DNA from 3 places in the Streptomyces sp. SCL15-4 genome. Region 2 is predicted to be linked to each of the others. Evidence: riboswitches for the same ligand, from Rfam matches in the RefSeq annotation. Region 2 holds a riboswitch; each other region holds the start of a gene.

Region 1 (2,256 bases), 3.5 Mb from region 2:
GACATCCCCGCCGGTTCGCGCGCCAGGCTCCAGGAAGCCCTGTTCCCGGAGCTGATGACCGTCGTCCGGCATCTGTCCACCGACGAGGGGACCACGCGCAAGACGCTGTGGCGGCTGTTCGACGGGACGCTGGTCGAGTCCGTGCTGATGCGCTACCCGGACCGGGTGACCATGTGCATCAGCTCACAGGCCGGATGCGGGATGAACTGCCCGTTCTGCGCGACCGGGCAGGCGGGACTGGACCGCAACCTGTCCACCGCGGAGATCGTCCACCAGATCGTGGACGGTATGCGGGCGCTGCGCGACGGCGAGGTGCCGGGCGGCCCGGCGCGGCTGTCGAACATCGTCTTCATGGGGATGGGCGAGCCGCTCGCCAACTACAACCGGGTCGTCGGGGCCATCCGGGCGCTCACCGACCCCGCTCCGGACGGCCTCGGGCTCTCGCAGCGCGGGATCACCGTCTCCACCGTCGGGCTGGTGCCGGCCATCCACCGGTTCGCCGACGAGGGCTTCAAGTGCCGGCTGGCGATCTCCCTGCACGCCCCCGACGACGAGCTGCGCGACACCCTCGTCCCCGTGAACACGCGGTGGAAGGTGCGCGAGGTGCTGGACGCCGGCTTCGAGTACACCGAGAAGTCGGGCCGCCGGCTGTCCATCGAGTACGCGCTGATCCGGGACATCAACGACCAGGCCTGGCGCGGCGACCGGCTCGGCCGGCTGCTCCGGGGCAAGCCCGTGCACGTCAACCTCATCCCGCTCAACCCCACGCCGGGGTCGAAGTGGACCGCGTCGCGGCCGGAGGACGAGAAGGCGTTCGTGGAGGCCATCGCCGCGCACGGGGTGGCCGTGACCATCCGGGACACCCGCGGGCAGGAGATCGACGGAGCCTGCGGTCAGCTCGCGGCCACCGAGCGGTAATCTGACCACGTCCACATATCTTCATATTCCGACAGGGGAGCGCCACAGCGCTGAGAGTGCGGCAACCGGGCCGCAGACCCTCTGAACCTCGCCCAGGTCATTCTGGGTAGGAAGTTCGGTCATCACTCAAGCTGTTGCGCCCTGACCGGGCCGTCCTCGCGGCGGCCCGGTCAGGGCCGCGTCTCTTCCTGGCCAACCCCCAGGAGGACATCCAGTGCACAACAAGACCCTCGTGGCCGTGGCGGCGGGGCTCGGCCTGATCACGCTGTCCGCGTGCGGTTCGTCGGGCTCCGGGCCGTCCTCGGACCCGAAGACCGTCACCCTCGTCAGCCACGACTCGTGGAGCGTCTCCAAGAGCGTCGTCAAGGACTTCGAGAAGCGGTCCGGGTACAAGCTCAGGGTCCTCAAGGACGGCGACGCCGGGCAGGCCGTCAACAAGGCGATCCTGACCAAGGACAACCCGCAGGGCGACGTCTTCTTCGGCGTCGACAACACCCTGCTCTCCCGGGCCCTGGACAACGGGCTGTTCCAGTCCTACGAGCCGAAGGGCGCCGGCTCCGTCCGGCCGGAGAACCGCGTCGACCAGGACAAGCACCGCGTCACCCCCGTCGACACCGGCGACATCTGCGTCAACTACGACAAGGCCTGGTTCAGCGCGCACAAGCTGACCCCGCCGCGGTCCTTCGACGACCTCGCCGAGCCGGAGTACAAGAACCTCCTCGTCACCGAGAACGCGGGCACCTCCTCGCCGGGCCTCGGCTTCCTGCTCGGCAGCGCCGCGCGGTTCGGCGACAAGGGCTGGCCGGAGTACTGGAAGAAGCTCCGGGCCAACGGCGTGAAGGTCGTCAACGGCTGGGAGCAGGCGTACTACCAGGAGTTCTCCGGGTCCTCCGAGGGCAGGAAGGCCGGCGGTGACCGGCCGCTGGTGGTGTCGTACGCCTCCTCCCCGCCCGCCGAGGTGATCTACGCCAAGAAGCGGCCCGCGACCGCCCCGACCGGGGTGGCGTACGGCACCTGCTTCCGGCAGACCGAGTACGCCGGGCTGCTGAGCAACGCGAAGAACCCCGCGGGCGGCAAGGCGTTCCTCGACTTCCTGCTCACCCGGGAGTTCCAGCAGGACATGCCGCTGAACATGTTCGTCTACCCGGTCGTCGAGGGCGTCCCCGTGCCGGCCGACTTCACCAAGTACGGTCCGGCCGCCAAGGACCCCGAGACCCTGGCCCCCGACAGAATCGCCGCCAACCGCGACCAGTGGGTCTCCTCGTGGACGTCGCTCGTACTGAAGTGACCGCCAAGGTGCGCGACCGGCGCGGGAGCGCGGCGCGGCTCGGGCTGATG
Region 2 (2,256 bases):
TCGACAGCGGCGGCCGGTCGTACGGCTGGTGCGGTTCGGCGCCGATGACGGTCACCGGGCCCTTGAAGCCCTGTTCCCGCAGGGCGACCGCGGTCTGCACCCCGGCCATGCCCGCGCCGACGACGACCACGCGCCGCTCCTGTGCCGTGCCCTCGTGCGGTGTCTGCTCGCTCACGCGATCACCTTAGACACATGACGGAACGTCAGTCAGCGGGTGTGCTCGGTGACCTGCTCCACAACGCTGGTGCCACGGCCCGGCGCGGACTCCCACTCCCAGGTCTCCGCCAGCCGCAGCCGCCCGTCCGCCAGTTCCTCGACCATGGACACGCAGTGCCCGGAGGCGGTCGTCCCGTCGGTCCTGAGCTGCACGTACCGGAAGTCCAGCCGGTCCCCCTCACGGGTGCCGACCAGATGGCCGCGCACGACATCGCCGCCCGCGTAGTCGGCCCAGATCTCGCCGTCCTTCTCGTGGTAGGCGAACCGGGTGCGGGTGCCCACCTGGCCCGGGGCCTGGTCCGACACGGGGGCGAAGAACAGTCCGTCGAGCGAACGGGCCATGAAACGGGGCTCCCTTACGGGTGAGGAGGACGGCGGGCTAGGGTGGCCACCGTACAAGCACTCGCGGGAGCCCGGACGACCGGGCTGAGAGGGAGGCTCGCGGCCTCCGACCGTACGAACCTGATCCGGGTCATGCCGGCGAAGGGAGGGGCTTACCGCCCATGTCGTCACGTACGTCCGACGTCCTCGTCATCGGGGGCGGGATCATCGGCCTGGTCACGGCCTGGCGTGCCGCGCAGCGCGGGCTCGCCACGGCCGTCGTGGACCCCGGACCCGGGGGCGGGGCCGCCCGGGTGGCGGCCGGGATGCTGGCCGCGGTCACCGAGCTGCACTACGGCGAGGAGACCCTGCTCGGCCTGAACCTGGCGTCCGCGCACCGCTATCCGCAGTTCGCGGCCGAGCTGACCGAGCTGACCGGCCACGACCTCGGCTACCGCCGCTGCGGCACCCTCGCCGTCGCGCTGGACGCCGACGACCGCGCCCACCTGCGCGAACTGCACGCCCTCCAGCAGCGCCACGGCCTGGAGTCGGAGTGGCTGACCGGGCGGGAGTGCCGGCGTCTGGAGCCGATGCTCGCGCCGGGGGTGCGCGGCGGGCTGCGGGTCGACGGCGACCACCAGATCGATCCGCGCCGGCTGGCCGCGGCCCTGGTCGTCGCCTGCGAGCGGTCCGGTGTGGCGTTCCACCGCGTCCGGGCCGAGCGCCTGGACGTGGCCGGGGACCGGGCCGCCGGAGTCACCACGGCCGACGGGACCGCGCTCCACGCGGGGCAGGTGGTGCTCGCGGCGGGCAGCCTGAGCGGCTGCCTCGCGGGCGTGCCGGCCGAGGCGCTGCCTCCGGTGCGGCCGGTCAAGGGGCAGGTGCTGCGGCTGACCGTGCCGCCCCGGTACGCACCGTTCCTGAGCCGGACCGTGCGGGCCGTGGTGCGCGGCGGCCAGGTCTACCTGGTGCCCCGGGAGAACGGCGAGCTGGTCGTCGGCGCCACCAGCGAGGAGCTGGGCTGGGACACCACGGTCACCGCCGGCGGCGTGTACGAGCTGCTGCGCGACGCCCACGAGCTGGTGCCCGGCATCACCGAGCTGCCGCTCACCGAGACCCGGGCCGGACTGCGCCCCGGCTCCCCGGACAACGCGCCGCTGCTCGGCCCGTCCGCCCTGGCCGGACTGCTGCTGGCCACCGGGCACTACCGCAACGGGGTGCTGCTCACTCCGGTCACCGGGGACGTACTGGCGCACACCCTGGTCACCGGCGAGCTTCCGGAAGAGGCACGTCCGTTCACTCCCCGGCGCTTCGGCGCCGCACCCACGGAACAGCTGGAGCAGCCCGTATGAGCAACTCCGTCACCATCTCCGTCAACGGCGAACCCCGCCGCGTCGCTCCCGGCACCGCGCTGGACGCGCTGGTCGGCACCCTCACGGAGGCGCCGCGCGGGGTGGCCGCCGCCGTCAACGAGACCGTCGTCCCGCGCACCCGGTGGGCGACGACCGCGCTCGCCGAGGGCGACCGCGTCGAGGTCCTCACCGCCGTACAGGGAGGCTGAGCCATGGCCGACGACGCGCTGGTCCTCGGGGACCTGACCCTCTCCTCCCGGCTGATCATGGGCACGGGCGGGGCACCCAGCCTGGAGGTGCTGGAACGCGCGCTGGTCGCCTCCGGTACGGAGCTGACGACCGTCGCGATGCGCCGGGTGGACGCTTC
Region 3 (2,256 bases), 1.8 Mb from region 2:
CGACCCGAGCACACCGATCAGCGCCAGCGATATCAGCGTGCCGAGCACCGCCACCGACGTGCGGGCCGACAGACCGTGGCACAGGTACAGGGCGATCAGCATGATGGCACTCGATCCGACGACGGCCACCAGCAGCGGATTAGATCCCTGGAGGATCGCCGGCAGGATGAACAGCGTCAGCACCAGGAAGCTGACGGCCAGGGCGACCAGAGCCATGACCCCGCGCAGCCGGCCCACCACGACCACGGCCACCGCGAAGATTCCGGCGAGCAGTGTCATGGGGAACTTGCGGTTCACATCGGTCACCGCGTACTGCAGGTTCTTCGGTGCCGAGGGCTCGTAGGCGACCACGACCTTCTCGCCCTGGGAGAGCTGGCGCGACTGGTCCGGCTGCACGATCTCGGTGAAGGTACGGCCCTTGTCCTGACCGGTGTCGACCCGGATCGTGGCCTTCTTGCAGGTGCCGTCGGCCTGTTGCCGGGCCGAGCTGCCCTCGGCGGTGGAGGTGTCGCCGGTCGGGGGCACTCCGGAGGCGTTCGCCGACGCGCAGCTCAGCTCGACGACCTGGGTGACCGTGGCCTGCTGGGTCTGACGGTCGAAGCCGACGCCGGTGCGCTTGTGGGCCGGGGTCTGTCCGGGCCAGAGCACCACGAGGCCGACCAGGACCGCCGCGGTGAAGGGGACCAGGACCGCCGCGATGACTTTGCGCAGGTGCAGGGAGACGGGAGCGGCGGGGCCGTGACTGTGGCTGTGGCCGTGCGAGTGACCGTGCCCGGGAGCGGCGGCACGGCCGCCCTCGGAGGCTGCGTGGCCGTGCCCGGCGGCCTGCTCCGAGCCGTCTCGGCGGTGCGGCTCGGAAGGCTGATGGGGGTACTGCTCCATGCTGGTCACCGCCCGATCATCCCAAGAACGCGAGGGGGCCCACTGTTCACCGCGCCATACATGGCGCTAGCGTGGAGGCACCTTTGCACACGCGGGAGCTCGGAGCACCGGGCTGAGAGGGCGCTGACCTCCGTGGTGGCGATGTTTCACGTGGAACAAGCGATGTTCCGCGGGAAGCGTCGGCCTACGGGAACCGCTGCGTCGACCGCCGAACCTGTTACCGGGTAATGCCGGCGTAGGGAGTAGGTCTCATGACCAACAAGGACGCACGCACGCCTGCCTCCGCTCAGGACGACAAGTCCGCGGAGGCCGGGAAGTCCATCGGCTGGCACAAGGCATATGTCGAGGGCTCGCGCCCCGACCTACGGGTGCCGGTCCGTCAGGTGCATCTCACGAACGGGCAGTCGGTCACGCTGTACGACACATCGGGCCCGTACACCGATCCGCTCGCCGATACGGACGTCCGCAGGGGCCTGCCGCCGCTGCGGGAGAACTGGATCATCGCCCGCGGCGACACCGAGGAGTACACGGGCCGGCCGGTCCGTCCCGAGGACGACGGGATCAAGCACACCTCGCCGCGCGGCGGGCTGCGCAACCTGGACGCGGTCTTCCCCGGACGCCCGCGCCAGCCGCGGCGCGGACGTGACGGCCAGGCGGTGACCCAGCTCGCGTACGCCCGCCGGGGCGAAATCACGCCGGAGATGGAGTTCGTGGCCCTCCGGGAGAACGTCTCGCCCGAGGTGGTCCGCGAGGAGATCGCGGCGGGCCGGGCCGTGCTGCCGGCCAACGTCAACCACCCGGAGATCGAGCCGATGATCATCGGCAAACGGTTCCTGGTGAAGGTGAACGCCAACATCGGCAACTCGGCGGTGACGTCCTCCATCGAAGAGGAGGTCGAGAAGATGACCTGGGCGACCCGCTGGGGCGCCGACACGGTCATGGATCTGTCCACCGGCCGCAACATCCACACCACCCGCGAGTGGGTGCTGCGCAACTCGCCCGTTCCCATCGGCACGGTGCCGCTCTACCAGGCGCTGGAGAAGGTCGACGGCAAGGCCGAGGAACTGACCTGGGAGATCTACAAGGACACCGTCATCGAGCAGGCCGAGCAGGGCGTGGACTACATGACGGTCCACGCGGGCGTCCGGCTGCCGTACGTCCCGCTCACCGCCAACCGCAAGACCGGCATCGTCTCGCGCGGTGGCTCCATCATGGCCGCGTGGTGCCTGGCGCACCACAAGGAATCATTCCTGTACGAGAACTTCGAGGAGCTGTGCGAGATCCTCGCCGCCTACGACGTCACGTACTCGTTGGGTGACGGCCTGCGGCCCGGATCGATCGCGGACGCCAACGACGAGGCCCAGTTCGCGGAGC

The links. A riboswitch is a leader RNA that binds a small molecule or an ion and turns the genes downstream of it on or off. The one in region 2 is predicted to bind thiamine pyrophosphate.
Region 1: another riboswitch for thiamine pyrophosphate. It lies ahead of SCK26_RS11125 (thiamine ABC transporter substrate-binding protein); the one in region 2 lies ahead of thiO (glycine oxidase ThiO).
Region 3: another riboswitch for thiamine pyrophosphate. It lies ahead of thiC (phosphomethylpyrimidine synthase ThiC); the one in region 2 lies ahead of thiO (glycine oxidase ThiO).

The regions. Positions count from the first base shown of each region.
Region 1 is NZ_JAOBTQ010000001.1:2,641,244-2,643,499, reverse strand. It holds gene rlmN (23S rRNA (adenine(2503)-C(2))-methyltransferase RlmN) at 1-918, shown strand, start outside; TPP riboswitch at 942-1,049, shown strand; gene SCK26_RS11125 (thiamine ABC transporter substrate-binding protein) at 1,133-2,206, shown strand; gene SCK26_RS11120 (iron ABC transporter permease) at 2,254-2,256, shown strand, end outside.
Region 2 is NZ_JAOBTQ010000001.1:6,112,273-6,114,528, reverse strand. It holds gene SCK26_RS27430 (FAD-dependent oxidoreductase) at 1-130, opposite strand, end outside; gene SCK26_RS27425 (hypothetical protein) at 208-558, opposite strand; TPP riboswitch at 612-722, shown strand; gene thiO (glycine oxidase ThiO) at 720-1,889, shown strand; gene thiS (sulfur carrier protein ThiS) at 1,886-2,098, shown strand; gene SCK26_RS27410 (thiazole synthase) at 2,102-2,256, shown strand, end outside.
Region 3 is NZ_JAOBTQ010000001.1:4,348,665-4,350,920, forward strand. It holds gene SCK26_RS19020 (YibE/F family protein) at 1-882, opposite strand, end outside; TPP riboswitch at 964-1,141, shown strand; gene thiC (phosphomethylpyrimidine synthase ThiC) at 1,134-2,256, shown strand, end outside.